DNA from 3 places in the Agromyces sp. NPDC004153 genome. Region 3 is predicted to be linked to each of the others. Evidence: predicted binding sites of a transcription regulator. Region 3 holds the regulator's gene; each other region holds the start of a gene.
What was found. The regulator LexA, encoded in region 3, represses DNA repair genes until DNA is damaged. The targets are predictions, from matches to a motif close to TCGAACANNTGTTCGA.
Positions count from the first base shown of each region.

Region 1: the regulator LexA is predicted to act here: its motif matches at 2,488-2,503, upstream of ACWEOH_RS19505 (DUF222 domain-containing protein).
Region 2: the regulator LexA is predicted to act here: its motif matches at 7,394-7,409, upstream of ACWEOH_RS18155 (DUF222 domain-containing protein).

Region 1 covers NZ_JBSGFY010000002.1:1,171,835-1,181,775, reverse strand. Annotated here, with positions in the region: gene ACWEOH_RS19515 (methionine ABC transporter permease) at 1-362, shown strand, start outside; gene ACWEOH_RS19510 (hypothetical protein) at 457-897, shown strand; gene ACWEOH_RS19505 (DUF222 domain-containing protein) at 1,071-2,468, opposite strand; gene ACWEOH_RS19500 (MarR family winged helix-turn-helix transcriptional regulator) at 2,634-3,125, opposite strand; tRNA gene ACWEOH_RS19495 (tRNA-Gln) at 3,267-3,338, shown strand; gene glmU (bifunctional UDP-N-acetylglucosamine diphosphorylase/glucosamine-1-phosphate N-acetyltransferase GlmU) at 3,340-4,797, shown strand; gene ACWEOH_RS19485 (ribose-phosphate diphosphokinase) at 4,833-5,810, shown strand; gene ACWEOH_RS19480 (long-chain-fatty-acid--CoA ligase) at 5,819-7,519, shown strand; gene ACWEOH_RS19475 (hypothetical protein) at 7,525-8,040, shown strand; gene ACWEOH_RS19470 (hypothetical protein) at 8,054-8,413, opposite strand; gene ACWEOH_RS19465 (DUF202 domain-containing protein) at 8,410-8,748, opposite strand; gene ACWEOH_RS19460 (YidH family protein) at 8,760-9,113, opposite strand; gene gndA (NADP-dependent phosphogluconate dehydrogenase) at 9,216-9,941, opposite strand, start outside.
Region 2 covers NZ_JBSGFY010000002.1:904,879-914,819, reverse strand. Annotated here, with positions in the region: gene ACWEOH_RS18190 (lyase family protein) at 1-1,019, shown strand, start outside; gene pcaDC (bifunctional 3-oxoadipate enol-lactonase/4-carboxymuconolactone decarboxylase PcaDC) at 1,016-2,227, shown strand; gene ACWEOH_RS18180 (CoA transferase subunit A) at 2,258-3,082, shown strand; gene ACWEOH_RS18175 (CoA transferase subunit B) at 3,082-3,735, shown strand; gene ACWEOH_RS18170 (acetyl-CoA C-acetyltransferase) at 3,735-4,949, shown strand; gene ACWEOH_RS18165 (TetR/AcrR family transcriptional regulator) at 4,961-5,473, opposite strand; gene ACWEOH_RS18160 (VOC family protein) at 5,535-5,885, shown strand; gene ACWEOH_RS18155 (DUF222 domain-containing protein) at 6,002-7,210, opposite strand; gene ACWEOH_RS18150 (ArgE/DapE family deacylase) at 7,490-8,719, opposite strand; gene ACWEOH_RS18145 (diaminopropionate ammonia-lyase) at 8,716-9,861, opposite strand; gene ACWEOH_RS18140 (hydantoinase/carbamoylase family amidase) at 9,858-9,941, opposite strand, start outside.
Region 3 covers NZ_JBSGFY010000001.1:42,182-52,122, forward strand. Annotated here, with positions in the region: gene priA (bifunctional 1-(5-phosphoribosyl)-5-((5-phosphoribosylamino)methylideneamino)imidazole-4-carboxamide isomerase/phosphoribosylanthranilate isomerase PriA) at 1-54, opposite strand, end outside; gene hisH (imidazole glycerol phosphate synthase subunit HisH) at 177-815, opposite strand; gene hisB (imidazoleglycerol-phosphate dehydratase HisB) at 812-1,426, opposite strand; gene ACWEOH_RS00185 (histidinol-phosphate transaminase) at 1,488-2,579, opposite strand; gene ACWEOH_RS00190 (LysM peptidoglycan-binding domain-containing protein) at 2,626-2,994, opposite strand; gene lexA (transcriptional repressor LexA) at 3,262-3,939, shown strand; gene ACWEOH_RS00200 (alpha/beta fold hydrolase) at 4,007-4,768, opposite strand; gene ACWEOH_RS00205 (Kelch repeat-containing protein) at 4,845-5,552, opposite strand; gene metE (5-methyltetrahydropteroyltriglutamate--homocysteine S-methyltransferase) at 6,143-8,488, opposite strand; gene ACWEOH_RS00215 (methylenetetrahydrofolate reductase) at 8,485-9,477, opposite strand; gene hflX (GTPase HflX) at 9,749-9,941, opposite strand, start outside.

The DNA.
Region 1 (9,941 bases), on a different contig from region 3:
TCGCCGCGTCGTTCGCCATCGCGCGCATCGTGGAGCAGAACCTGCTCACGGTGTCGCCGGGCGTGATCGAGGCGGCGCGCGCGATGGGCGCGGGCCCGATCCGGATCCTCGTCACCGTCGTCATCCCCGAGGCGCTGGGGCCGCTCATCCTCGGCTACACGTTCGTGCTCGTCGCGATCGTGGACATGACCGCCGTGGCCGGCCTCATCGGCGGCGGCGGCCTCGGCACGTTCGCGCAAGTGTACGGCTACCGCCAGTTCGAGCCGGTCATCACGTGGGCCGCCGTGCTGCTCATCGTCGTGTTCGTGCAGGGAGTGCAGTTCCTCGGGAACTGGCTTGCGCGGAGGGTGCTGCGGCGGTAGGCGAGTCGTCCTCCACACCTCGCGACGCCCGTTCAGGCTCCACCGAACGGCGCCTGAGCGGATCATCGGTCGGCGACCGTGGGACGTTCGGGTCATGACCCGACTCGACACGACGACCGAACGGACGCATGGCCCCATCCCGACCGACGAGGACATCCGGCAGCGCGTCACTGACCTCTTGAGGAATGCGGTCCGCCGCCAGTGGTGGACGCTCTACCTCGACGACGCCGACGTGCAGCGGCCGGTGCTCATGCCCATGGCGGGCTACCCCGAGGATCCGTACGAACCGTGCGGCGCCGAGGGCACCGTGGCCGAGGTGCTGGCGGGCCGGCTCGCGAGCATCGTCGGCGAGATCGGGGCCGCGAAGGTCGTCTTCGTCTGGGAGCGTCCGGGAGGCGAGGAGCTCACCTCCGGCGACCGGGAATGGGCGGGCGCGCTCGGTGCAGCGTGTCACGCGGCCGGGGTGGAGGTGCGGGCGCAGCTGGTCCTCCACGACCGCGGTGTGCGGTGGATCGCGCCGGACGAGTTCGCGTGAGCGCGGGCGTGCCCGAGTTCGGTGCTGGGGCAGGTCGATTCTGAGGGTGCGCGGCGGGCTCGCCAGGGCTCGGTGCGGGGGCCGGCGCGCTTCCGAGGGTGCCTGCGGGGCTCGCGCTCGGTGCCCGCTCATGCCGACGTCTCCGGCAAAGCGGCACGGCGAGGCAAGAGGGGTCAGAAGGGCGGCGCGTCGGGTGGAGTTCCAACCTGACGAGCCGGTCGTACCTGACGAGCCGGTCGGGCCGAACCTGGTGGCGGAAAGCGCGTCGGATCGGGCCCCGGAATCCGCACCGACGGCTCGGTGATGTATCGACGACCCGCCAACGAGCGCCATTCGAGCGTGCCGTGCTCGAGATGTCGTACTGACCAGGAGGTCTCGTGCTTCACGTGGTGATGGGACGGGCAGAGGTGCGCCAGATTGTCGAATGCGGTGCGGCCGTCGTCGGCCCAGTCCTCGGTGTGATCGAGCTCGCACCGAGCGGCACGGCGGTTGCAGCCGGGGAACCGGCAGGTCTCATCGCGAACCCGCAGCCAACGGGCGAGGTCGGCGGGCGGGCGGTAGGTGGTGCGGTCGACGTCGAGCACCGTGCCCGAAACCGGGTGAGTGAGGATGCGCGTGAATGAGGGTGCGTGCGCGGCGAGCCTTCGGGCCGTCTCGGCGTCGATCGGGCCGTAGCCGTCGAGGTCGGCGGGTGCGTCGTCGAGGCCGAGGAGCGTGAGCACCGGCACGGTCACGTGCACCGTCGGTCGAACGGTCGCCGCGGCGACGTGGAACGCCTCGCCGATCGGCGGGACGCCGTGGAGCAGCAGGTCGCGCGCGACATCGGCTCGGAGTTGGTCGGGCGTTCTGGAGTCGCCGACTCCCGCCACCTCGTCGTCGCGCACGTCGGCGGCCACCCGGGTGAGCCGGTCGTGGATCAGGAGGGCGTCGCTCGCCGGGAGGTGCAGGTGCAGCCAGGCCATGCCGTCGCGCGCGGGTTCGAGCTCGATGCGGCGTTCGGCGATTGCCTGCTCGTGGCGTTCCCTGAGCGATTCCGCCTGCAGGGACTCGCGCAGGCGTCGGGCGACGCGACGCAGGCCGGCAGCCGTCATCGTCGCGGCGCGCTCGGCGAGCTCGATGTCGAGTCGAGCCCGCACGGAGGCATCGGTGAGCCCCGCGGTCTCGTCGACGACGACGCGCGCGTGCGACTCGTCGACATCGCCCGAGCGAAGTGCCGCAAGAGTCGCGGGGAGGTGGTTCGCAAGCGTCCACGACTCCGACACGAGCCGCATCATCGTGCGCTCGGGGAGTCGCAACGCCGTCGCGAGTTCTGCGATCACGGCACGTCGGGCGACCTCACGTCGACGTTCAGGTCCCAGGGATGGCGCGGTGAACGCATCAGCGCTGCGCATCGCGTAGTCGACCGCGAGATTGATCACGTCGACGCGCATCGCCGCCTGCATGGCTTCGAGCCGACGGGTCTGGACTGCGGCGTCGATCAATCCGGCGAGGCCGTCTTGGGCGATCGCGAACGGCGAGGACTCGGGCGCAGTGGCGATCGCGGGAGGGGGCGTCGCGATCGCCGTGGGCATGCTTCGATTCTAGCGAAATTCGAACGTATGTTCGAGTGCTGTGGACAACTCGCGAGGGAGTGAGGAACTCGCGAGGGGAAGGAGCAAACGAAGTGCCCGAAGCGTGCTCGTGAACGCGCGCAGGAGCGACGCGGGAGCCCGGCCGCCCTCCGACCGCGCCGACGTTCAGTCGAACCCGAGGCTGAGCTTGCGCAGCAGCGCCGCGAGCCGCTTCTGCTCGGCGGCCGGCAGGCTCTCGAGCAGCTCCGACTCGGCGTCGACGAGCCGGGTGATGGCGGCGTCGACCCGCGTGAGGCCGGCCGGGCTCATCTCCACGAGGATGCCGCGTCCGTCGTTCGGGTCGGTCTGCCGCGAGACGAGCCCGCGCTCGACGAGCCGGTCGATGCGGTTCGTCATGGTGCCGCTCGAGACGAGGGTCTGCTGCAGCAGCTGCTTCGGCGAGAGCCGGTAGGGCGTGCCCGCGCGCCGCAGCGCCGAGAGCACGTCGAACTCGGATGCCTCGAGCTCCGACCGTGCGAACGCTTGGCGCCGCGCGCGGTCGAGGTGCTTCGACAGCCGTGCTACGCGCGAGAGCACCTGCAGCGGCGCGAAGTCGAGGTCGGGACGCTCGCGCTCCCAGTCGCCCACGATCCGGTCGACCTCGTCAGCATCGGTCATCCCGCCATCATCCCACCGCCGGGGTGCGACGGATGCCGCGCGGCGGCAGCCCACGGCAGTCCAAAGCGAGCGGATGCCGCGGGGCCGCACGCGTGCGCCATGGCAGACTTGTGGGCGGCGCAGGGCCCGACCCCCGCGCAGTCCGCCATGGTGTAACGGCAGCACGACAGCCTTTGGAGCTGTGAGGACCAGGTTCGAATCCTGGTGGCGGAGCATGGACCAGCAACTCGCCATCATCGTGCTCGCCGCAGGCCAGGGCACGCGCATGAAATCCGCCACCCCGAAGCTCCTGCACCCCCTCGCGGGGTCGCCCATCGTGGCCCACGTGCTGCGCACGGCGCAGGCGCTCGACGCCGCGCACGTGATCGCCGTCGTGCGGCACGAGCGCGACCAGGTCGCGGCCGCCGTCGAGGCGACGCTGCCCGGCACGGTCGTCGTCGACCAGGACGAGATCCCCGGCACCGGGCGCGCGGTCGAGCAGGCCATCGCGGTGCTGCCCGACGACTTCGCGGGTGAGGTCCTCGTGCTGAACGGCGACGTGCCGCTCCTCGATGCCGACACGCTCGCCGCCTTCCTCGAGCGGCACCGCGGCCATGCCGCGCAGGCATCCGTGCTCTCGGCGTTCTACGACGACCCCACGGGCTACGGCCGCGTCGTGCGCGACGACCACGGCGCGTTCGACCGCATCGTCGAGCAGAAGGACGCGAGCGACGACGAGCGTGCGATCGACGAGATCAACGCCGGTATCTACGCATTCGGCGCGGGCGCGCTGCGCGACCAGCTCGCGAACCTCACGACCGACAACGCGCAGGGCGAGAAGTACCTCACCGACGTGATCCAGCTGCTGCGCTCCGCGGGCTCCGAGGTCGAGGCCGTGCCCGTGTCGGCGCCGTGGCTCGTCGCGGGCATCAACGACCGGGCGCAGCTGTCGGAGACCGCGGCTCGCCTCAACGCGCTCATCGTGCGCGGCTGGCAGCTCGCCGGCGTCACGATCGAGGACCCGGCCACGACGTGGATCGACCTCGACGTGAAGCTCGAGCCCGACGTGACGATCCGCCCGGGCACGCAGCTGAAGGGCGCCACGGTCGTCGCGACCGGCTCCGTGATCGGCCCCGACACGACGCTCGTCGACTGCGAGGTCGGCCGGGGCGCCGAGGTGAAGCGCACGGATGCCACGCTGTCGGTCATCGGCGACGGGGCAACCGTCGGCCCCTTCTCGTTCCTCCGGCCCGGCACGGTGCTCGGCGCCGACGGCAAGATCGGCGCGTTCGTCGAGACGAAGAACGCGACCATCGGCGAGGGCAGCAAGGTGCCGCACCTCTCGTACGTCGGCGACGCCACGATCGGGGTGCACTCGAACATCGGCGCGGGCTCGATCTTCGCCAACTACGACGGCGTGCGGAAGCACCACTCCGAGGTGGGATCGCACGTGCGCACCGGCTCGCACGGCGTGTTCGTCGCGCCCGTTAGGATTGCCGATGGGGCCTACACGGGCGCCGGCACGGTCGTCCGCAAGGACATCCCGGCCGGGGCGCTGGCCGTGAACGTGGCCCCGCAACGCAACATCGAGGGATGGGTCAGGACGCACCGACCCGGCACTGCGGCGGCCCAGGCGGCCGAGGCGGCCGACGAGGCATCCGGGCCCGAATCGCACGACGCAGCCGCCGACTGACGCACCGGCCCACGCGGGTGGAGAGGACACACCACATGTCGGGAATCGAGACCACCGGATCGAAGCGCCTCGTGCTCGTCTCCGGCCGGGCCCACCCCGAGCTCGCGGAGCAGATCGCGGAGGAGCTCGGCACGGAGCTCATGCCCACCGATGCGCGCACCTTCGCCAACGGGGAGATCTACGCCCGCTTCGACGAGAGCGTGCGCGGCACCGACGCCTTCGTGATCCAGTCGCACACGTCGCCCATCAACGAGTGGCTCATGGAGCAGCTCATCATGATCGACGCGCTGAAGCGCGCGTCGGCCAAGCGCATCACGGTCGTCTCGCCGTTCTACCCCTACGCCCGCCAGGACAAGAAGGGCCGCGGTCGCGAGCCCATCTCGGCACGGCTCGTCGCCGACCTCTACAAGGCCGCCGGCGCCGACCGCATCATGTCGATCGACCTGCACGCGGCGCAGATCCAGGGCTTCTTCGACGGCCCCGTCGACCACCTCTTCGCGATGCCTGTGCTGCTCGAGCACTTCAAGGCGCGGCTCGACCCGACGACCCTCACGGTCGTCTCGCCCGACATGGGCCGCGTGCGCGTCGCCGACATCTGGAGCGACAAGCTCGGCGTGCCCCTCGCGATCATCCACAAGCGCCGCGACCCGCTGGTGCCCAACCAGGTGTCGGTGCACGAGATCGTCGGCACCGTCGAGGGCCGCGTGTGCCTCCTCGTCGACGACCTCATCGACACCGGCCGCACGATCGTCAAGGCCGCCGAGGCGCTGAAGGCCAACGGCGCGATCGGCGTGGTCGTCGCGGCGACGCACGCGGTGTTCTCGCACCCGGCCGTCGAGATCCTGCAGAACGAGTCGATCGACGCGGTGGTCGTCACCGACACGCTCCCCATCCCGCCCGAGAAGCGCTGGGACCGCCTCACGGTGCTGCCCATCGCGCCGCTGCTGGCCCGGGCCATCCACGAGGTGTTCGAGGACGGCTCGGTGACGAGCATGTTCGACGGCGCCGCATAGGCCGACCGATGGCCATCTCGACCCCGCGACCCTGGCTGGCCTCCTACGCCGAGGGCGTGCCCGACGACATCGAGGCGTTCGAGGGGTCGCTCTACGACCTCGTGCGCGGCTCCGCGGACCAGTACGGCGACCACGTTGCGCTCGAGTTCTTCGGCGCCACGACGACCTACGGGCAGCTCGTCGACCAGATCGAGCGCGCGGCCGAGGGCCTGCGCATCCTCGGCGTGCAGAAGGGCGACCCGGTCGCGCTGGTGCTGCCGAACTGCCCGCAGCACGTCGTCGCCTTCTACGCGGTGCTGCGCCTCGGCGCCATCGTCGTGGAGCACAACCCGCTCTACACGCCGCGCGAGCTGCGCCACCAGTTCGAGGATCACGGCGCCCGCGTCGTGATCACCTGGGACAAGGTGGTCGGCACGATCCAGGACTTCCCGGCGGATGTCGCGGTGGCCTCGATCGTGTCGGTCGACGTCACCCGTGCGATGCCGTTCCTCACGCGGGCGATGCTGCGGCTGCCGATCGCGAGGGCACGGGAGGCGCGGGCCGCGCTCACCACGAAGGTGCGCGGCACGACGCCGTGGCAGGAGCTCGTGGCATCCGCCCCCGTCGACGCGCACATCATCGGCCCCGAGGCCTCGGACGTCGCGCTCATCCAATACACGAGCGGTACCACCGGCAGCCCCAAGGGCGCGACCCTGACGCACGCGAACCTCGGCGCGAACGCGGCGCAGGCGCGCGCGTGGGTGCCGCAGGTCGAGCGCGGCACGTCGGTCGTCTACGCCGTGCTGCCGATGTTCCACGCCTACGGTCTCACGCTGTGCCTGACGTTCGCGATGAGCATGGGATCGCGCCTCGTGCTCTTCCCGCGGTTCGAGGCCGACCTCGTGCTGAAGGTCGTGAAGAAGCATCCGCCGACGTTCTTCCCCGCGGTGCCGCCGATCTACGACCGGCTCACGAAGGCGGCGGCGGCCGAGGGCGTGTCGCTGCAGGGCATCGAGATCGCCATCTCGGGCGCGATGCCGTTGTCGGCCGAGGTCGTGGAGCCGTGGGAGGCCGCCACGGGCGGCTACCTCGTCGAGGGCTACGGCCTCTCCGAGTGCTCGCCCGTGCTCATGGCCAACCCCGTCGCGCCGAGCCGGAAGGCGGGCACGGTCGGGCTGCCGCTGCCGTCGACCGAGGTGCGCGTCGTCGACCCCGACGAGCCCACGCGCGACCGCGAGCCGGGCGCCGAGGGCGAGCTCATCGTGCGCGGGCCGCAGGTGTTCTCGGGGTACTGGCGCAAGCCCGAGGAGACCGAGGCCGTGTTCGTGCCCGCCGACGACGGCGGCGCCGACTGGTTCCGCACCGGCGACATCGTGGCGATCGACGACGAGGGCTTCGTGCGCGTGGTCGACCGCATCAAGGAGCTCATCATCACGGGCGGCTTCAACGTCGCTCCGAGCGAGGTCGAGGAGGCCCTCCGCGCCTACCCCGACGTCGAGGACTGCGCGGTCGTCGGCCTGCCCGACGAGCACTCGGGCGAGCAGGTCGTCGCGGTCGTCGTGCTGAAGGAGGGCGCGACGTTCGACGCCGCCGCGATCCGCGAGTTCGCGCGCGCCGGGCTCACGCCCTACAAGGTGCCGAAGCGCGTGGTGCAGGCCGACGACCTCCCTCGGTCGCTCATCGGCAAGGTGCTGCGCCGCCAGGTGCGCAACGGGCTCCTCGAGGGCTGAACGCCGTGCCGTTCCTCTCGGGCGAGTCCGCGGGCGCGCTCGCGCGGCTCGTCGCGCTCGAGTCCGGGGCGTCGGGTGGTTCGACGGGCCGTGCGGATGCCGCGCCGCTCGAGCGGCTCCGCGGCATCCGTGCGCTCGCGGCCGCCCTCGATGCCGACCCTGCGGCGCTCGCGGCCGTGCGCGAGGCGCTCGACGGCGGCGCCTCGTGGGACGAGGTCGCGGATGCCGCGGGCCTCAGCGCGTCGGCGGCGAAGTACCGCTGGGCGGGCGGCGACGACGCCATCGCGGAGCGACAGGAGGCGAGCCGCCGACGCAAGCGGGAGCGGCCGTCGAGCGTGCCGACCGACCTGCCCGGGCTCTCGGTGTCGGATGCCGCGAAGCGGCTCGGCGTGACGCCGCAGGCGATCTACCAGCGCGTGAACCGCGGGCTGCTGGAGGCGACCACCGTCGAGCTGCCCGACGGGCGGAAGTACAAGCGCGTGTTCCTGCCGGACGTGGCGGAGCACGGCGCGAGCGACTGACGAGCACGGACGCCTACGTGCGGACGCCCGTCGGCGCCGGCTGCGGGCCCGACGGCATGATGCCGAGGTTGGCCACGAGGCGGCTGCCGCCGTCGCCCCGGATCTCGTAGCACAGCCAGCCCGGGCCGCCCGGGCCGAAGAACTCGAACGCGACGCGGCCGCCCGCGGCATCCGTGTCGTAGCCGGCGACGACGACGGCGCACGTGCGCTCCGCCGAGGAGTGCGCCACGGCGACCGACGAGAGCACGAGCGGCATCACCATCGCGGCGAGGGCCACGAGGACGGCGATGCGCAGCACCCTGCGTCGCCGCTCGCCCGGCATGGGGGCCTCGTCGAACGGGTCGGGCTCGAGCTCGGGGTGGCGTTCGCTCATCGCCGGCCCTCCACGAGGATCGAGGCCACGCCGGCCGCGCTCGCGACGAGCGTGGTGACCGCGACGCCGACGAGGACCCCGCGCGGCGGCGTGATCGTGAGCGTCTCGCCCATGAGCTGCCGCCGACGCACGGCGCCGACGACGACCGCGGCGCCCGCGGCCGCGAACAGCAGCGCGCCCACCGCGAGCAGCGCGGGCTCGCCCGCCACGAGGCCCGCACGGAGCGCGAGCAGCGCGTTCACGGCGATCGCGAGCGACGTGCGGACCCACGAGAGCGACGTGCGCTCGGGCTGCAGGCCGGGATCGCCGGTGGCGGGGATGCGGTAGGTGGTCACGGGAGCACCGTTCAGGACACCAGGAGGAGGAAGGTCAGCACGGCCGCGGTGAGCAGGCACGCCCCGGCGAGCGCCGGCAGCACCCAGCTGTAGGGGAGCGGACGGCGTCGTCGGATCGCGATCTCGTTGGCGCGCCACCGCGTGTAGGACACGACGCTCAGCACGGCCGCGATGAGGCCGAGCGCCACGGACACCGAGACGAGCACGACGCGCGGCTCGAGCGTTGCGGCGAACTGGTGCAGCAGCACGCCGCCGGCGAGGAGCGCGAGCGCCGTGCGGATCCACGCGAGGAACGTGCGCTCGTTCGCGAGCGTGAAGCGGTAGTCGGGGTCGTCGCCCTCGTGCTGCCACGCCGGTGTGCGCATCGACGCCCTCCTCGCCTCGGGCATCCAGCCTAATGCGAGGAGGGCGTCACGGCTCCGGGCGTGGGGCGCCGGATGCGCGTCGCGGGCCCGCGTCGCGGGTCGTTAGTGCGACGAAGGCGTCGTCTCGATCTCCGAGCGGTCGCCCGACCAGAGCGTGTGGAACACACCGGGCTTGTCGACGCGCTGGTAGGTGTGCGCGCCGAAGAAGTCGCGCTGGGCCTGGATGAGGGCGGCGGGGAGGCGCTTCGCGCGCAGGGCGTCGTAGTAGGCGAGCGACGACGAGAACGCGGGCGTCGGGATGCCCGCCTGCGCCGCGGTCGCGACGACGCGGCGCCAGCTCTCCTGCGCGCTCGTGACGGCGTCGCGGAAGTACGGCGCCACGACGAGCGCGACGAGCGACGGGTCGTCGGCGTAGGCCTCGGCGATGCGGTTGAGGAAGCGGGCGCGGATGATGCAGCCCGCGCGCCAGATCTTCGCGATGTCGCCCTTGTGGATGTCCCAGCCGAACTGCTCGGCGCCCGAGACGATCTCGTCGAAGCCCTGCGAGTACGCGATGATCTTCGACGCGTAGAGCGCCTGGCGCACGTCCTCGATGAAGGCCTCGGGGTCGTCGACCGTCCACTCGGTCGACGGGCCGGGGAGGTCGGCGGCCGCGTCGCGCTGGGCGCGCTTCGACGAGAGGCTGCGCGCGAACACGGCCTCGGCGATTCCCGACTCGGGAACGCCGAGCTCGAGCGCGTTCTGCACCGTCCAGGCGCCGGTGCCCTTGGCGCCGGCCGAGTCGAGGATGACGTCGACGAGCGGCTTGCCCGTCTCGGCGTCGACCTG
Region 2 (9,941 bases), on a different contig from region 3:
ACGCCCTCGACCGGGACGCGCTGCGTGCCGGCGTCGCCCGCGACGGCGTGCCCGTCGTCGCCCTCGTGCCCGCGCTGCGGGCGCAGCTCGAAGCGTCGGGTCTCGCCGCCGACCGGCTGCACCTCGGCGCGACGAGCCAGGACGTCGTGGACACGGCGCTCATGCTGGTGGCCCGCGATGCACTGGCCGAGACGCGGCGATTCCTCGTCGAGACGGGGCGTCGGCTCGCCGAGCGGGCGGAAGTCGCCCGGCGCAGCCCGCGCATCGCCCGCTCCCTCGCCCGCCACGCCGAGGCGTCGACCCTCGGTGTCCTCGCCGCGAGGTGGCTCGACGGCGTGACCTCGGCCGTCGCCGCGATCGACGCCGTGGCGTTCCCGGTGCAGTTCGGCGGTGCGGTGGGCACCGGTACGGCAGCGGATGCCGCGGCCGGGCGTCCGGGCGCCGCCGACGAGGTCCGCGCCGAGCTCGCCGCGCGGCTCGGGCTCGCAGACCCCGGCAGGTCGTGGCACGCGGAGCGCACGCCAGTGCTCGCCGCGGCATCCGCGGCCGCCAACGTCGTCGCCGCGCTCGGGCGCATCGCGGGCGACGCGACGTTCCTCTCGCGGGAGGAGGTCGGCGAGGTGCTCCTCGCGGACGCGGGCGGCTCGTCGGCGATGCCGCACAAGCGCAATCCCGTCGATGCGGTGGCGATCACGGCCGCGGCCGTCGAGGCGCCGGGGCTGCTTTCCGTGATCGCGCACGCGGCGGTCGCGGGCGACGAGCGGCCCGCCGGTCGCTGGCACGCCGAGTGGTCGGCGTTCCGGAGGCTCGTGCGGCTCGCGCGGTCGTCGTCCGCGTCCGCGTTCCGCCTCGTGGCGGGCCTCGAGTTCGACGCCGACCGTGCCGCAGCCGTGCTCGCGGCGTCGGGACCGGCCGGCGAGCGTCCCGACCGCGACGTGGTCGCCGCGGCATCCGATCGCATCGTCGACCGCGCCGTCGCCCGCTTCACCCGCCTCGCCGACCAGGAGGCCCGCGCATGACCGTCCCTCGGCTCCTCGGCTCGTTCGCCCCGGGCACCGAACCCGACGCGGCCAATCCGCTGCTCGTGCTGCTGCCGTCGCTCGGTACCGCGACGACGCTGTGGGACGGCGTCGTCGCCGCCCTGCGCGCCGACCCCCGCACGGCGGGGCTGCGCATCCTGCGCATCGACCTGCCGGGGCACGGCGCGAGCCCGGCCGTGCCCGGTCCCGTCAGCATCCCGGAACTCGCCGAGGCCGTGCTCGCGGTCGTCGACGAGGCCGGCGGGGGCGGGTTCCACGTCGCGGGCGTCTCGCTCGGCGGCGCGATCGCGCTCGAGCTCGCGGTCGCGCACCCCGAGCGCGTGCAGAGCCTCGTGATGAGCTGCAGCGGCGCGCGCATCGGCACGGCCGAGGGCTGGGCCGACCGCGCGGCGCAGGTGCGGGCGAGCGGCACCGCGTCGCTCGTGACCGCGAGCGCCGGACGGTGGTTCGCGCCCGGCTTCCTCGATCGCGACGCGGGCGGGCCCGGCGCGCGCACGCTCACCGCGCTCGTCGACGTGGACGACGCCTCGTACGCGTGCTGCGCCGAGGCGCTCGCCGACTTCGATCGCACTCCCGACCTCGCGGCGCTCGCCGTGCCGACGCTCGCGATCAGCGGCGAGCACGACGCGGTCACCACGCCGGCGTCGATGCAGGACCTCGCCGACGACATCCCCGGCGCGCGGCACATCGCGCTCGACGGCGCGTCGCACCTCGCCGTGCTCGAGGAGCCCGCGACCGTGGCCGAGCTCGTCGCGGAGCACGTCGGTGCCGCCGAGCGAGCGGCTGCGGCATCCGTCGTGCACGACCACGGCATGACCGTGCGCCGCGCGGTGCTCGGCGACGCGCACGTCGACCGCGCGATCGCCGGCACGACGCCCGAGACGGCGGCGTTCCAGGACTTCGTCACCCGCACGGCGTGGGGAGACATCTGGGACCGGCCCGGCCTGACGCGTCGCGAGCGATCGATCGCGACGCTCGCGAGCCTCACGACCGGCGGCCACGAGGACGAGATCGCGATGCACGTGCGCGCAGCGCTGCGCAACGGGCTCACGCGCGACGAGATCGCCGAGGTGCTGCTGCACACCGCGCTCTACGCGGGCCTGCCCGCATCGAACAGCGCGCTCGCCATCATGCGCGAGGTGTTCGCCGAGCAGGATGCCGCGGCGTCGCCGGACACGAACGACTGACCGCCTGACTTCCCGACTTCCGGAGGACCCATGGACAAGACCTACGCGTCGGCCGACGAGGCCGTTGCCGACATCCCCTCGGGGTCGTCGCTCGCCGTCGGCGGGTTCGGCCTGTCGGGCGTGCCGATCACGATCATCCGTGCGCTGCTCGCGCGCGGCATCGGCGACCTCGAGGTCGTCTCGAACAACTGCGGCGTCGACGGCTGGGGGCTCGGCGAGCTGCTCGCCGCCGGACGCATCCGCAAGGTCATCGCGAGCTACATCGGCGAGAACCGGGAGTTCGCGCGACAGTACCTGTCGGGCGAGGTCGAGGTCGAGCTCACCCCGCAGGGCACGCTCGCCGAGCGGCTGCGCGCGGGCGGGGTCGGCATCCCCGCGTTCTACACCGCGACGGGGGCAGGCACGGCCGTCTCCGAGGGTGGGATGCCGTTGCGGTACGCGCCCGACGGCTCGGTCGCGCTCACGAGCGACCCGAAGGAGCTGCGCCCGTTCGACGTCTTCGGCAAGTCACGCGAGTACGTGCTCGAGCAGGCGATCCGCGCCGACTACGGGCTCGTCCGCGCCGCCGTGGGCGACCGGCACGGCAACCTGCGCTTCGAGAAGTCGACGCGCAACTTCAACCCGCTCGCGGGCATGGCCGGGCGCATCACGATCGCCGAGGTCGACGAGCTCGTGGAGCCCGGCGTGCTCGATCCCGACGACATCCACCTGCCGGGGATCTACGTGGACCGCGTGATCGTGCTGACGCCCGAGCAGGCGACCGACCTGCCGATCGAGAAGGTGACCGTGCGGCCGCGGCCTGCGGCATCCGGAACTGATCGAATTATCGTCGACCAGCCCGAGGAGGCCCGCTGATGCCGCTCACCCGCGACGAGATGGCCGCCCGCGCAGCCCGCGAGCTCGAGGACGGCTCGTACGTGAACCTCGGCATCGGACTGCCGACGCTCATCCCGAACCACCTGCCCGCGGGCGTCGAGGTCGTGCTGCACTCCGAGAACGGCATCCTCGGCGTCGGCCCGTACCCGTGGGAGGGCGAGGAGGATCCCAAGCTCATCAACGCCGGCAAGGAGACGGTGACCGTGCTTCCCGGCGCGGCGTACTTCGACTCGGCCGCGAGCTTCGGCATGATCCGCGGCGGGCGCATCACGACCGCGGTGCTCGGAGCCATGCAGGTCTCGTCGGGCGGCGACATCGCCAACTGGGCCGTGCCCGGCAAGATGGTCAAGGGCATGGGCGGCGCGATGGACCTCGTCAACGGCGCCGAGCACGTGATCGTCGTCATGGAGCACGTCGCGAAGGACGGTTCCGCGAAGGTCGTCGAGCAGTGCACGCTGCCGCTCACGGGCAAGGCCTGCGTCGATCGCATCATCACCGACCTCGCGGTCTTCGACGTGACCAGCGCCGGGCTCGTGCTCGTCGAGCTCGCGCCCGGCGTGACGGTCGAGCAGGTGACGGATGCCACGGGCGCGCCGTTCACGGTCGCCGACGAGCTCGCCGTGGGCGCCTGATGGCCGAACTCCGCGACGTCGTCATCTGCGCCCCGCTGCGCACCCCCGTCGGTCGCATGGGCGGCGCGCTCGCCTCGGTTCCGGCGCTCGGGCTCGCGACGACCGTCCTCGGCGCGCTCCTCGAGCGCACGGGCGTCGACCCCGAGGCGATCGACGGCGTCATCGGCGCCCAGGGCTACCCGACCATGGAGGCGCCGGCGATCGGCCGTGTCGCTGCGCTCGACGCGGGCTTCCCCGTCACGACGAACGGCTACCAGCTCGACCGTCGTTGCGGATCGGGTCTGCAGGCGGTGCTCAACGCCGCGATGGAGGTGCAGACCGGCGTCTCGGATGCCGTGGTGGCGCTCGGCGTCGAGTCGATGTCGAACGCGCCGCTCTACACGGTCGAGGGTCGACGCGGCATCGCGGGTGCCGGGCTGCTGTTGCGCGATGCGCTGTCGCGTGGCCGGGAGACGGTCGGCGGCGTTCGCTTCCCGACGCCTGACGGCAATGTGGGCTCAGCGGAGCTGGTGCGTGCGGAGTACGGCATCTCGCGCGAGGCGCAGGACGCGTTCGCGCTGCAGTCGCACCGGCGGGCGGTCGCCGCGCAGGAGTCGGGCGCGTTCGACGCCGAGCTCGTGCCCGTCGCGGTCGAGGGTCGTCGGGGCACGGTCGTCGTCGATCGTGACGAGCATCCGCGGGCAGACTCGACGCTCGAGGCGCTCGCCGCGCTGCGGCCCATCCTCGGCCGCCGCGACGCCGACGCCACGGTGACGGCGGGCAACTCCAGCGGCCAGAACGACGCGGCCGCCGCCTGCGTCGTCACGACCCCCGACCGCGCTCGCGAGCTCGGGCTGCAGCCGATGCTGCGCCTCGTCTCGTGGGCCGTCGCGGGCAACGATCCGCTGCGCTTCGGCGTCGCGCCCGTGCCGGCGGCGAACCTGGCGCTCTCGCGGGCGGGGATCGGGTTCGACGACCTCGACGTCATCGAGCTCAACGAGGCGTTCGCCGTGCAGGTGCTCGCGTGCCTGGCCGATTGGGGCCTCGACGCAGATGACCCGCGGCTCAACCCGCGGGGGAGCGGCATCTCGATCGGCCACCCGATCGGCGCCACCGGCATCCGGATGCTCGCGACGCTCGCGCACGAGCTGCCCGCCCTCGACGGCGAACTCGCGCTCGAGACCATGTGCATCGGTGGCGGTCAGGCGCTCGCCGCGGTGTTCGCGCGGGCGTAGTTCCTCGGCCTTCAACTCGCGGAGAGTCGGCTCAACGCCTCGCGCACGGTCGCGGCGTCGCCGCCCCTTGCGACCGCCCCGACGGCAGCGCGCCAGGCGGCGGCGAGCATCGCGCCGAGTTCGGCGGACGGAGGCGCGCACAGCTCGGCCAGCGCGCCCGCGATGGCGTCGTCCGCGTCGCCGATGGGCGGCTCCGCGAGCATCCGGGCGAATCCGGCCCGGGTCGCGAAGTCGAAGCCGACTGCCATCGCAGCACCGATGCGTGCGTTCGCCGAGCCACCGGGAAGGGCCGCCGCAGCGCCCTCCATGCGGTCGAGCACCCGGCGTTCCACGTCGGTGCGCACGAACGCGTAGATCCCGAGCTTGCCGTCGAAGTGATGGTAGAGGGCGCCGGTGGTGACGTCCGCGGCTCGAGCGAGGTCGGCGACGGTCACGTCGTCGAAGGGTCGTGAGCCGAACTCGCGGGCGGCGGCCAGCACGAGTCGTCCCTTCGGGGACGTCGAGACCGGAATCCACCCGCGCATGACACCATAATGCCGTTATGCTGAGGGCAAGTCACGTTACGACACACGGAAAGGCCGCGCGATGAAGCTCGAGTTCCTAGTGGCGCCCACCTCCGACCTGGCCGCCTCACTGGCCCTCTACCGCGACGCGTTCGGCGCGGAGGAGGTGTGGCGCGAGGGTGACACCACCGTCGCGCTCGGCATGCCCGGCACCGACGTGCAGCTCATGCTCGACGCGAATGATCCCGACGCCCCCGCCGGACCGGTGTTCGTCGTCGACAGCGTCGATCGGTTCCACGCCGACGCGCCGGTGGGGCTCGACGTGCTGGCTGAACCGGCCGAGATCCCGGGCGGAAAGCTGGCGACGTATCGCGATCCCAACGGTCTCGTGATCTACGTCATGGACCAGTCGACCGACGCCTCCGTCGGCTGACGCGCTCGTCACGCCGTGGATGACTCGATCGAGGGAATCCGCGCGCGTCAGTTCGCCCGCCGCGGGCTTGGTGCGGTTGTGAGGCAGCCCCAGAGGCCCACGGTCCGTGCGTCCGATCAGAATGGAGGCTGGTCGGCGATGACGGTATGCCCAGTCGGCGTGGTGATCGACACGTTCCCAGAGGGGAGTCGTCGATAGGCGACTCGGCTCAGATTCTTGCGGCGGTTGCCGCTCTCGCAGAGCGGGAACAGGTTGTCGCGATTCGTGAACCCCATGTCGCGAACCCATTCCTCGAGGTGATCGACGTCTGAGTCGTGGACCGGACGCGAGCAGGTGGGATCGATGCAGGTCTCGAAGCGGAGCGCGACCCAGTCGCGTTGCGCCTTCGTCGGCCGATACCGCGTGCGGTCGTACTCGAGGAGCTCGCCGGTGAATGGATCGGTGGCGACGCGCCGGAAGGATGGAGCCTTCGCGAAGAGGCGCGCCGCCGAGTGCCGATCGATGCTGCCGTATCCCGGGAGCTCGATCGGCTCGTCGCCCTCACCCAGCAGGGAGAGCATCGGGACGAGCAGCATCGGACGCACCTTGGCCGCGGTCGGCGTGCCGTCGCCTGCGAGCCATCCGACCGCGAGGTCGGCCCGGATCTGATCACGGGAACGCCAGCCCGGCTCGCCGGCCCGCGTCTGCTTCTGCTCCGCGCGTGCTGTGGCGTTCAGCCGCTCGATGATCCGGACGGCGTCGGGTGCCGCGACCAGTGCATGGAGGTAGGCCATGCCGTCGTCGGCTCGCTCGACCCAGACGCGGCGGTCGGCGAACGCCCTGGTGTGACGGTCTTCGGGGGACTCCTGGAGCAATCGCTCCTTGAGGCGCCGCGCCCGCGCACGGAACGCCGACACGGTCGTCGTGGATGCCGACGCGGTCAGTTGCTCGTCGAAGGCTCGCAGGGCTGTATCGTCGGTCCATCCCGCCACGAGGTCGACGGCGGCGCTGACGTGCCCGACGGTGGTGAGTCCGGCGACGAATGCGCCGTGCAACGCGGGCAGCCGGTCTTCGAGCACCTGCGCATCGTGGGCCATGGAGCGCACCTGGTTGGCCGAGAGTTGGAGGCGCAGCCCCGCGTCGTACGCGGCGGCGTCTTCCGCCATCTCCAGCGCGTCGGCTCGAGCCATTCCCTCGGAGCGCAGGTAGACGTGCGGATTCGCGCGAGCGAGCCGCATCAGTTCGGCCAACGCGATCCACTGACGAGCAAGGGCCCGATTGGCATCGGCTTGCGCAGCCGTCGCTTCGGCGAGCCGGTCGACGATGAGGTCGAGACCGGTTGCCACTGCCGTGCCTGCCGTCGAGTCGGACCTCGACGTCGCGGATTTCGCGCTCGGAACGGATCGCGCAGTCGCCACGACTCCCGTGGTCCACGCGGAATCCGCGGTCAACACGGTCGATCGTTCTCGTGCAGGAGCGGGTGCATCACTGTCTCCAGTTCGTTCACTCCGGCACGAGTAGGTTCATTCTAGCAGATACATTCGAAGCTGGGTGCGAGAAGTAGCAGATAAAATCGAACAGAATACCGAGTGCCGACAGGACGAGGCCTCGACACGGCGCGCCGCTCACCCCACGTACCGCGCGATCGTCCGCTCGAGCGTGGCGGTGACCGTGGCGAGCGACGCGAGATCGACCCACTCGTCGGCCGCGTGCGCGCCGGCCCCGTCGACGCCGAACATGACCGTGTCGATGCCGGCCGCCGCGAGGAGTGCGCAGTCCGTCCAGAAGGGTTCGCCGCGACGCGCCGGCTCACGACCGGTCACCTCGCCGAAGCTCGCACCGACGGCGGCGGCGATCTCGGATGCCGCGTCGGCCTCGAATGTGCCGCGATGCGTGCTGATCGCCAGCTCGGCGCGGAACGCGGCATCCGTGCGCTCGAGCTCGTCGAGGATGCTCCGGAGCTCGCGCTCGAACGTGAGGTGGTCCTCGCCGGGGACCGTGCGCCGCTCGATCGTGACCGTGCACGCGTCGGGGTAGCTCGACGGCTCGGCGCCGCCGACGATGGTGCCGGCGTGCACGCTGCCGGTGCCGAGCAGCGGATGCCGCGGGCCGACCGCGAGCCGGGCGCCGAGCTCGTCGATCGCGGTGAGGAGTCGCCCGGCCTTCGCGATCGCATCGACGCCGAGGTCGGGCCGGGAGCCGTGCGCGGCGTGTCCGTGGACGGTCACGACAGCCCAGGCGAATCCGCGATGCGATGTGACGAGGTCGAGCCCGGTCGGCTCCACTACGACGGCGCCGTCGGTGACGACGTGTTCGAGCACTTCCTCGGTGCCGAGGCTGCCGTGCTCCTCGTCGGCGACGAGTGCGAGCACGATGTCGCCGAGGTGCGGGCCGCCGTGGGCTCGCGCGGCGGCGACCATCATCGCGGCGAGTCCCGACTTCATGTCGTACGCGCCCCGACCGTGCAACTGTCCGTCGCGCACCACGGGCGCGAGCCCGTCGCCGTCGTAGCTCGCCAGCGACACCGTGTCGAGGTGGCCGTTGAGCATGAGGCTGCGTCCGCCGCCGGTGCCGCGGGCGATGGCCACGATCGACGGACGCCCCGGCGTTGCCTCGAGCCGACGGCATTCGAAGCCGCGCGGGGAGAGCCAGGCGACGACCGCGTCGGCGATCCGGGCCTCGCCCGCGCCGCCTGGAACGAGGGCCGTGTTGACCGAGTCGATGGCGATGAGGTCGCGGAGCAGCTCGAGCTCTTCGGAGCCGGAGCCGGAGCCGGAGTCGGAGCCGGAGCCGGAGCCGGAGCCGGAATCGGAGCCGGAACCGGAATTGGGGCCGCCCGCCCGCCCGCCGCTCATCGATCCTCCTCGGGCAGCGGGTTCGCCTGTCGACCCTCGGTCGAGAGCAGCAGTACCGTCGCGTCCGCGCCGAGCGCCGACCGGGCGCGATCGTCGGCGAGCAGGCGGCGCACGCCCGCGAGCGTGGCAGCGCCGCACGGACCGGAGTCGATCCCGAGGGCCTCCAGGTCGTGGACTGCGCGGATCGCCTCCTCCTCGTCGACCGTGACGGCCGCGTCGAGGCCCGCCGCCAGCACCGGCCACGCTATCTCTGAGGGCGTGCCGCAGTTGAGGCCCGACATCACCGTGTGACTCGTCGGCACGCTCACCAGATCACCGGCGTTCAGCGACGCGATGATCGGCTGGGCCGCGCTCGCCTCGACGCTCAGCACGATCGGCGCGGGGGTGCCGCCCCCACCAGCGCCGCCACCGCCGCCACCCGACCGATGATGCCGCACCGCCGCCTGCGCGAGCGAGCCGACCCCGACGGGTACCGCAACGAGCTCCGCGCCGGCCACGACCCCGAGCTCGGCCAGCTGCGCGTCCGCCTCCTCGAACAGCGTCGAGTACCCGTCGACGATCCACTGCGGCACCTGCTCGTAGCCCGGCCAGGCCGTGTCCTGGATGAGCACGGCATCGGGCCCCGCCTCCTCCGCGGCGCGCGTGGCGGCGGCGACCACGTGGTCATACGGGATCGCCAGTTCGACGACCTCGGCGCCCTCGGCCGCGATGGCGTCCTTCGCCTCGGGCGTGAGTCCGTCGGGGAACCAGATCTGCGCGGGCAGGCCGAGCAGCCGCGCCGTGTGCGCGACGGCGCGCCCGTGGTTGCCGTCGGTCGCGGCGACGAGCCGCACCGGGGGAGCCTCCGAGAGGGCCGACCGCAGCTCGTCGAGCGTGAGGGCTCGGCCGGGCGATCCGACCCGGGCAGACAGCGCACGGGCGACGGCATAGGCCGCCCCGAGGATCTTGAAGGCGGGCAACCCGAGGCGGGAGCTCTCGTCCTTCACGAACACGCGGCCGACGCCGAGCTCGGCGGCGAGCTCGGGTACGTCGACGAGCGGCGACGGACGGTAGCCCGGCAGGGTCCGGTGGAACTCGATGACCTCGCTCGGCCGCTCGGTGCGCCAGGCGCGGGCGGCGGGGTTCCAGTACGCGTCGGTCATGCGCCGACCTCCTCGGCGAGGCGCAGCAGCGTGGTGCCGAGCACCGCGATGCCCGCCGCGCAGTCCTCGGGCGTCGAGTA
Region 3 (9,941 bases):
GACGTCGACTGCCGGAAGCAGCACGAGACGGGGGGTCTTGTTGAACTCACTCATCACTGTCCTCGTATCGGTGGCTGTGAAAGCACCACAGCGGCACAGTCACAGCATCCTAGTCGGGTCGCGCGCCGGCGGCCCGCGCATGACGCCCCGAGCCGGCCGCGCTGCCCGTCGCGGGATCAGCCGAGCGTGCCCAGCCAGTTCGCGAGCAGCCGGATGCCGGCGTCGGACGACTTCTCGGGATGGAACTGCGTCGCCGACAGCGGGCCGTTCTCGACCGCCGCGAGGAACGGACCGCCGTGCTCCGACCAGGTGAGCCTCGGCTCCGGGAACGGCGGGACGACGTCCAGCAGCCACTCCTGCGCGGCGTAGGAGTGCACGAAGTAGAACCGCTCGTCCTCGATGCCCTCGAAGAGCAGGCTGCCGACGTCGGGACGCACGGTGTTCCAGCCCATGTGCGGCAGCACCGGCGACGGCAGCTCGGTCACGACGCCGGGCCACTCGCCGAGGCCCTCGGTGTCGACGCCGCGCTCGACGCCGCGGTCGAACAGCACCTGCATGCCGACGCAGATCCCGAGCACCGGACGCCCGCCCGCGAGCCGGCGGTCGATGATCTCGTCGCCCCGCACGGCCTGCAGCTGGTCCATGACGGCCTTGAACGCCCCCACGCCCGGGACGACGAGCCCGTCGGCCTCCATGGCGGCGGCGCGATCAGCCGTGACCTGCACCTCGGCCCCGGCGCGTTCGAGCGCCTTCGCGGCCGAGTGGATGTTGCCCGAGCCGTAGTCGAGCAGCACCACGCGGCGCGTCGCGGTCACAGGGCGCCCTTCGTCGACGGGATGCCGCTCACCAGCGGGTCGAGGGCCTTCGCCTGGCGGAAGGCGCGGGCGAACGCCTTGAACTCGGCCTCCGCGATGTGGTGCGGGTCTCGCCCCGCGAGCACGTTGACGTGGACCGTGAGGCCCGCGTTGAACGCGATCGCCTCGAACACGTGGCGCACCATGGAGCCCGTGAAGTGACCGCCGATGAGGTGGAACTCGAACCCGGCGGGCTCCCCCGTGTGCACGAGGAACGGCCGCCCCGAGATGTCGACCACGGCCTGCGCGAGCGCCTCGTCGAGCGGCACGAGCGCGTCGCCGTAGCGCGAGATGCCCCGCTTGTCGCCGAGGGCCTCGCGGATCGCCCGGCCGAGCACGATGCCCACGTCCTCGACGGTGTGGTGCACGTCGATCTCGATGTCGCCGCGGGCACGCACCGTGAGGTCGGTGAGCGAGTGCTTCGCGAACGCGGTGAGCAGGTGGTCGTAGAACGGCACCGTGGTCTCGATGTCGCTGCTGCCCGAGCCGTCGAGGTTCAGCGACAGGTCGATGCTGGACTCGCTCGTCTCGCGCTGCACGCGTGCGGTGCGCGGGGCGCCGGGAGTGGTCATGTCGTCATCCTATTCGGGCGCGCTGGACGCTCGTCGGGGTGCGGAGGGCGCCGGTCGTGGGTCAGGACCCCGCGGTGGCGGGTGCGAAGACGGCGATCGCCTCGAGGAACGCGCTCGTCTCGGCCTCGGTGCCCGCGGTCACGCGGAGGCAGCCGGGCAGGCCGATCTCGCGGATCAGGATGCCCCGGTCGAGCAACGCCTGGAAGACCGCGTGCGGGTCGTCGACACCGCCGAAGAGCACGAAGTTCGATCCGCTGCGGTAGGGGTGGAAGCCGAGTCGGGCCAGCTCGACCGAGATGCGCTCGCGCTGCGCGCGGATCTCGCCGACCATGGCGAGCATCTCGTCCGAGTGCGCCAGGGCGCCGAGCGCGGCGGCCTGGGTGAGCGCCGAGAGGTGGTACGGCAGGCGCACGAGGCGCAGCGCGTCGATGACGGCGGGATCCGCGGCGAGGTAGCCGACGCGCGCGCCCGCGAAGGCGAACGCCTTGCTCATGGTGCGCGACACGAGCAGCCGGGGCCGGCCCTCGAGCAGCGTCAGTGCGCTCGCGGTGCCGGGATCGGCGAACTCGATGTACGCCTCGTCGACCACGACGATGCCGCGCGCGGCATCCGCCACCGCGGTGATGGTCTCGAGGGAGAGGGGCGTGCCCGTGGGGTTGTTCGGTGCGCAGAGCAGCACGATGTCCGGGTCGTGCTCGCGCACCGCGGCCACCGCCGTCTCGGGCGAGAGCTCGAACTCGTCGTCGCGGCCGGCCGTGATCCACTCGGTGCCGGTACCCGATGCGAGGAGCCCGTACATGGAGTACGTCGGCGCGAATCCGAGCACGCTGCGGCCGGGCCCGCCGAATGCCTGCAGGACGTGCTGGAGCACCTCGTTCGAGCCGTTCGCCGCCCAGATGCGGTCGATGTCGAGGTCGTGCCCGAGGTAGTCGGCCAGGGCGCGCCGGAGGGCCGTGAACTCGCGGTCGGGGTACCGGTTCAGGCTCAGGATCGCCGCGGCGACCCGGGCGACGATGTCGTGCGCGACGTCCTCGGGGATCGGATGGGTGTTCTCGTTGACGTTGAGCGCGACCGGGACCGACTTCTGCGGCGCGCCGTAGGGCGTGCGCCCGCGCAGGTCGTCGCGGATGGGCAGGTCGTCGAGGCTCGTCACCCGTCCATGCTAGCCACGGGCACCCCTGCGCCCCGCGGCCGTGACGTCATGGGACGACCGGGAGGGCGAGCCGCTGCCCCGGCTCGACGACCGCGTCGTCGAGACCGTTGAGGCGGATGATCTCGTCGATGAGGACGCGCGGGTCGCCGTCGGGCGCCAGCGACTCGGCGATGGCCCAGAGCGAGTCGCCCTGGCCGATCGTGACGTACTCGAACGAGGAGGCGGGCGCCGACGAGCCGCCGTCGGCTGCCGCACCACCCGAGCCGAGGACGGTGACGAGCGCCCAGACGACGAGCGGCAGGGACGCCAGCGCGGTGAACACGATGCGCCCTCGGCGCGTCAACCGGAGCCGCGTCGCCGTGCGCGGTGCGGACTCCACCGGCATGGTTCGGGTCGGGACGATCGCTGCGCTCATGTCACACCTCCTGGACGAGTCGCACCCGGCCCTCGGCCGGGAGGGCCGGATGCGAAGCTCTGTTCCGAATATATCTTCGAATGTTCGAAGCTGCAAGCATCCGATCCGCCGGAATGTGCCCGCGGATTCCGCGACACACTCGAACGAATGTTTGCCGCACCGACATCTGCCGGATACAGTTTCGAATGTTCGACCACAGTCGATCAGAGACCACCGACATCCGGTCGCGAGCGGCCGCAACGAGGGGCGGAGACCTTGAGCACCGACATCGACGACGTGCGGGACCAGGGCAGGGCGCGCCGCCGCAAGAGCCTCAGCGCCAAGCAGGTCGCCATCCTCGAGGTCATCCAGCGCTCGGTGTCGAGCCGCGGCTACCCGCCGAGCATGCGCGAGATCGGCGACGCGGTCGGGCTCTCGTCGCTCTCCAGCGTCACGCACCAGCTGAACCAGCTCGAGCTGGCCGGCTACCTGCGCCGCGACCCCAACCGCCCGCGCGCCCTCGAGGTGCTCATCGAGCTGCCCGGATCGGCCGATCGCGCGCCGTCCGCCGGCGAGCCCATCCCCGTCGGCGACGCCGCGATGGTTCCCCTCGTGGGGCGCATCGCGGCCGGCATCCCCATCACGGCCGAGCAGCAGATCGACGAGGTCTTCCCGCTCCCCCGCCAGCTCGTCGGCAAGGGCGAGCTCTTCATCCTCAAGGTCGTGGGCGACTCGATGATCGACGCCGCCATCTGCGACGGCGACTGGGTCGTGGTGCGCTCCCAGCGCACGGCGGAGAACGGCGAGATCGTCGCGGCCATGCTCGACGGCGAGGCCACGGTCAAGGTGTTCCGCCAGCGCGACGGACACACGTGGCTGCTCCCCCGCAACAGCGCGTTCGAGCCCATCCTCGGCGACCAGGCCGAGGTCCTCGGCAAGGTCGTGGCGGTCCTGCGCACGGTCTGAGCGCCGCCGCGTGGCAGGAGGTCGATGCGAGCGGCCTCACGCGCGACCGGATGCCCCGACCGCGCGATCAGGCGGCGGCGACCGCCAGGGCCGCCTGGGGCTGCGCCTTTCCGACGCCCCGCAGCCAGTCGACGATCGTGTCCATGAAGCCCGCGTGGTCGTCGCGGAACACGGTGTGGCCCGTGCCCTCCACGGTCTCGACGGTCATCCCCTGCCGACGCAGCTGCGCCGCGACGCGCTCGGTGATCAGCAGGCTCTTCTCCGCGAGCACGACGAGGCTCGGCGCGACGAGTCGCGCCGGCGGCACGAGCGGCCGGGTGTCGGCGAAGCCGAGGATGGTGCGTCGGTCCCAGTCCCGCAGGGTGGCCAGCTCGATGTCGACGTCGGCGGCGCTCCACTTCGGGTTCATGCGCACGAGCGCCGAGCGCCGGGGTCGCGGCGCGACCGCGAAGAACGCCTTGAACGCCCAGCCGCGGATGCCGGTCGGGAACGAGAACGCCGGGTCGATGTAGATCGCGGCGCGCGGCGCCATGCGGTCGGCGACGAGGCTGGCCACGAGGCCGCCGAGCGAGTGGCCCATGACCACGTCGGGCGGCCCGTCGATCAGCGGCGTCAGCGTCTCGACGACGTCGTCCGCCCAGGCGGCGGGCGAGTACCGGCGCGCACGCGGGCTGCGTCCGTGCCCGGCCAGGTCGACGGCGAGCACGCGGAAGCCGTGCTCGAGGAGCTCGGCGGTCACGCGGTGCCAGGCTCGCGAATCCGACATGATGCCGTGGATGAGGACGGCGGTCTTCGTGCCGCTGCCGGATTCCTGTACCGCGAGACGCATGGAGCGACCATAGCGATCGCGGCTGGGGATCGCCCCCGACGTGACTGGACGCCGGCTGCGAACGGACCGGTCCCTGTCACCCGAGGCCGGGGATCTCGACCTCGAGCGCGAGGCCGGTCAGCGCGATCCGGTCGTCGTACCCGCCGAGCACGAGCACGGCAGCGTGCTCGAGCGGACTCACGGTCGCGAACGACGCGGGCCGCTCCAGCTCGACGAGCACCGTGGACGCGCCCGCGGCGACGTCGACGACCTCGACCGAGCCGCCACCGGCGCCGATGAGCACGCGGCCGTCGGGGAGGGCGAGCGCTCCGCCCGACAGCTTGTAGCGCGGCTCCGCGAGGTCGGGACCGGGCGTGAACGCTCCAGTTCCCGGATCGAAGACCTCCGTCGTCGCGAGCACCCGGCGGTCGTCCGGCGTGCCGCCGGCGACGAGGACCCGGCCGTCGGCGAGGGTCGCCTGGACGTGCTTGAACCGGGGCGTCGCCAGCGGTCCCACCTCGACCCAGGTCCCGTCCGCCGAGTCGTAGATCGCAGCCGCCGGCGATCCGGTCCCGGGCGCCACGCGTCCGCCCGTCACGAGCACCCGCCCGTCGTGGAGGGTCGACGCCTCCAGCGCGTCCGCCGGCCACGGCAGCGGGCTCGTGGGGAGGACCTCCCAGGTCACCGGGTCGACGATCACGGCCTCGTCCGTGACGCCCGTGGCCGTCTCGCCGCCGACGACGAGCACGCCACCCTCGGGCAGGAGGGCGGCCACGTGCCCGCCGCGCGGCGCGACCGTCGCCACGGTCGTGGTGGTGCCCGCCTCGGGGTCGGACGTCCACCGCCCCGCTGACCCCCGCACCCTCGCCGAGGAACCCGCCGATCACGACGACCCGGCCGTCGGGCAACAGCGTCGAGGTGTGGTTCGTGCGCGGCACGCTCATCGGCTCGGCCGGCGTCGCCTCGCGCCCGTCGGCTCCCACGACGAGCACCTCGGCCGTGGCGGTGCCGCACCCGTCGACGACGCATCCGCCGGCGACGAGGATGCGGCCGTCGGGGAGGGGTGTCGCGGTGTGCGCGGCGCGGTCGCCGACACCGGCCGGGGCCGCGGCATCCGAGGTCGCCGGCGGGTCGGACGGCGGGTCGGACGGCGGACCCGGGGGCGCGGTCGGCCCGCCCCCGGTGCATCCGGCCGACAGGAGCACGACGATCGCGGACGCTGCGATCGGCCACCTGCGCATGCCGCATGGTACGTCGGCGGGCGTTCCGGCGACAACGGACGACCCTGCACGGCGGCAGGGGGCGAGGTCGGCGCACGCGAGACGCGGGCATCCGAGACGACTCCGGCCGGATGCCGCGGGCTGCGACATCCGGCCGGGACGACGGTCGACGGACCTACTCGGCCAGCACGGGCTCCGCGAGCTCGGCGCGCACCGCGCGCGTCGCCTCGATGATGTGCTCCAGCGAGGCGACGGTCTCGTCGTAGCCGCGCGTCTTGAGGCCGCAGTCGGGGTTGACCCACAGCTTCGACGCCGGGATCTCGGCGACGGCGCGCTCGAGGAGCGCCTGCACCTCGGCGGCGCTCGGCACGCGCGGCGAGTGGATGTCGTACACGCCCGGGCCGATGCCGTGGTCGAAGCCGCTCGTCGACAGGTCGTCGACGACCTCCATGCGGCTGCGCGCGGCCTCGATCGACGTGACGTCGGCATCGAGGTTCCGGATCGCGTCGATCACCACGCCGAACTCCGAGTAGCAGAGGTGCGTGTGCACCTGCGTCGCCGACGCGGCGCCGCCCGTGGCGAGGCGGAACGAGCCGACCGACCAGTCGAGGTAGGCGGGCTGGTCGGCGAGCTTCAGCGGCAGGAGCTCGCGCAGCGCGGGCTCGTCGACCTGGATCACGCGGATGCCGGCCTGCTCGAGGTCGGCGATCTCGTCGCGCAGGGCGAGCGCGACCTGGCGCGCGGTGTCGCCGAGCGGCTGGTCGTCGCGCACGAACGACCACGCCAGGATCGTCACGGGCCCGGTGAGCATGCCCTTCACGGGCTTCTCGGTGAGCGACTGGGCGTAGGTCGACCACTCGACCGTCATGGGCGCGGGGCGCGAGACGTCGCCCCACAGGATCGACGGACGCGTGCAGCGCGAGCCGTAGGACTGCACCCAGCCGTGCTGCGTCACCGCGAAGCCGTCGAGCAGCTCGGCGAAGTACTGCACCATGTCGTTGCGCTCGGGCTCGCCGTGCACGAGCACGTCGAGGCCGAGGTCCTCCTGCAGGCGGATGACGCGCTCGATCTCCTCGCGCATGAGCGCGCGGTACGCGGCATCCGTCAGCTCGCCCTTCACGAGCCGGGCGCGAGCACGGCGGATGTCGGGCGTCTGCGGGAACGAGCCGATCGTCGTGGTCGGCAGCTCGGGCAGCTCGAGTGCCTCCTGCGCCGCAACGCGCTCGTCGTACGCCGCACGCGTGAAGTCGCGGTCGGCGAGCGCGTCGAGGCGGTGGCGCACGGCCGGCACGCGCACGCCCGGCGCGCCGGCGCGGTCGGCGAGGGCAGCGGATGCCGCGTCGAGCTCGGTCGCGATCGCGTCGCGTCCCTCGGCGAGACCGCGCGCGAGCGTCGCCACCTGCGCGACCTTCTGGTCGGCGAACGCGAGCCAGCTCACGAGGCGCGGGTCGAGCAGCGTCTCGTCGTCGACGTCGTGCGGCACGTGCAGCAGCGACGTGGAGGTCGACACCGCGACGTCGCCCGAGCGCGAGCGCAGCGCGTCGGCGCGCTCGAAGGCGTGCGCGAGGTCGCCGCGCCAGATGTTGTGGCCGTCGATGACGCCCGCGACGAGCGTCTTCGCGGCGAGCGACTCCTCGGTCGCCGGGTCGAGCTGCTCGGGTGCGGTGCCGCGCACGAGGTCGAACGAGATCGCCTCGACGGGGGCGGCGGCGAGCGCCGGCAGCGCGTCGTCGAGTGCACCGTAGGGCGCTGCCACGAAGATCGCGGGGCGGTCCTCGGCCGAGCCGAGGGCGTCGTAGGCGCGGCCGATCGCGTCGAGGACGCGCTCGCGGGGCTCGTCGATGCTCTCGCTCACGAGCGCCGGCTCGTCGAGCTGGACCCAGGCGGCGCCCGCGGTGGCGAGCTCGGCCAGGAGCGCGGTGTAGACGGGCACGAGGTCGTCGAGGCGGTCGAGCGGACGGAAGCCCTCGGGCGCGCCGTCGGCGGCCTTCGCGAGGAGGAGGAACGTGACGGGGCCGACGATGACCGGTCGCGTGAGGAACCCGGCCGCCTTCGCCTCGGCGAACTCGGCGAGGATGCGGTCGGCGTGCAGCGCGAACGACGTGTCGGGTCCGATCTCGGGCACGAGGTAGTGGTAGTTCGAGTCGAACCACTTCGTCATCTCGAGCGGGGCGTCCTCGCCCTCGCCGCGGGCGATCGTGAAGTAGCCGGCGAGGTCGACCCGGCCCGACTCGTCCTGCAGGCGACGGAAGCGCTCGGGCACCGCGCCCACGGCGATCGCGGCGTCGAGCACCTGGTCGTAGTACGAGAACGACTCGGGGATCGACGAGTCGTCGCGACCGAGCCCGAGCGACGCGAGGCGCTCCCGCGTCGCGGCGCGCAGGTCGGCGGCGGCGGCCTCGAGCTCGTCGGCGCCGATCGTGCCGGCCCAGAAGGCCTCGACGGCCTTCTTCAGCTCGCGACGGCGGCCGATGCGCGGGTAGCCCAGGATCGTACCGGTGGGGAAGGCGTGTGCGGTCATCGTTCTGTGGTGTTCCTCTCGTTGACGAGTCGGTCGTGTTGGCCGAGGCCGAGGCGGTCGACGACGTCGAGCACGGCTTCGTGGCGATTGAACGTGTACAGGTGCAGGCCGGGCGCCCCGCCGTCGACCACGTCGGCGGCGAGCCGGGCGGCGAAGTCGATGCCGATCTCGGTCTGCGCGTCCGCGTCGGGCTCGATCTCGAGGTCGATCGCGAGCGACGCGGGCGGCTCGACGCCGGTGAGCTCGGTGAGGCGCGCGAGGCGGGCGGGCGTGGTGACCGGCATGATCCCCGGGAGGATCGGGATGGTCACGCCCGCGGCACGGGCGCGCTCGACGAACCCGAAGTAGTCGTCGGCGTGCCAGAAGAGCTGCGTGATCGCGAGGTTTGCCCCGGCGATCTCCTTCGCGAGCAGCGTGTCGACGTCCTGGGCGGGGCCTCGTGACCGCGGATGCCCCGTGGGGAAGGCCGCGACCGCCACGCGCTCGGGCCGCGGTCGCTCGCGGATCTCGGTGACACCGGCCAGCCCCGGGATGCCCACCTGCGCGAAGGGCTCCCGCTCCTCCTGCACCCGGTGGATGAGCTGCACGAGCTCGGCGGCGCTGTCGAGGTCGCCGATGCCCGCGTCGGGATCGGCGCCGACGGGTGGGTCGCCCCGGAGCGCGAGGAAGCTCGTGATGCCCGCGTCGAGGAACTCGCGCACGAGGCGGTTCGCCTCAGCGTGCGAGGAGCCCACGCACGTGAGGTGCGCCATGGGCTCGACGTCGGTGTTCTCGAGCATGTAGCGGAGCACGGTCAGCGAGCGGTCGCGTGACGAGCCCCCGGCGCCGAAGGTGACGGAGATGAAGGCGGGATGCGCCTCGGCGAGGCGGTCGATGGTGCGCCCCAGCGCGATCGCCGCGGCATCCGTACGCGGCGGGTACAGCTCGAACGAGACCGGCGTGCGGGGCCGACAGTCGGCGCCGCCGGCGTCGGGTCCGGTCTCTGCCATGGTGCTCCTGCGTGGCGGGCCGCGCCGACCGGGAATCCACGGCAGGCCGCGTCCCCCGGCCGTACTCGGCGGGTGGGTGTCGCGGGCGGGTGCCGGGCTCGGCGGTCGCTCCAGGTGCCCGGCATCCGGCCGTGCACCGACGATCACCAGCGACGATACGCCTGCGTTCCCCGAAATCGAGCACTATGACGTGGCGTGACGCCCCGAAACGGGACGATCGGCACACCGGAGGCCCGGTGCGCCGATCGTGTCGAGCGTTCTGCGCGTCGCGTCAGGCGGGCACGGATGCCGCGTCGAAGTCCGCGAGCTGTGCGGCCTGCTCGGGCGACGCGAGGGCCCGGATGCGGGTGCCGTCCTCCACGTAGTCGATCGACAGCACGCGCCCGGTCTCGTGCAGCGTCGACACCACGTCGCCGCGGTCGTACGGCACGAGGAGGTCGACCTCGACCGCGGGGTCGGGCAGC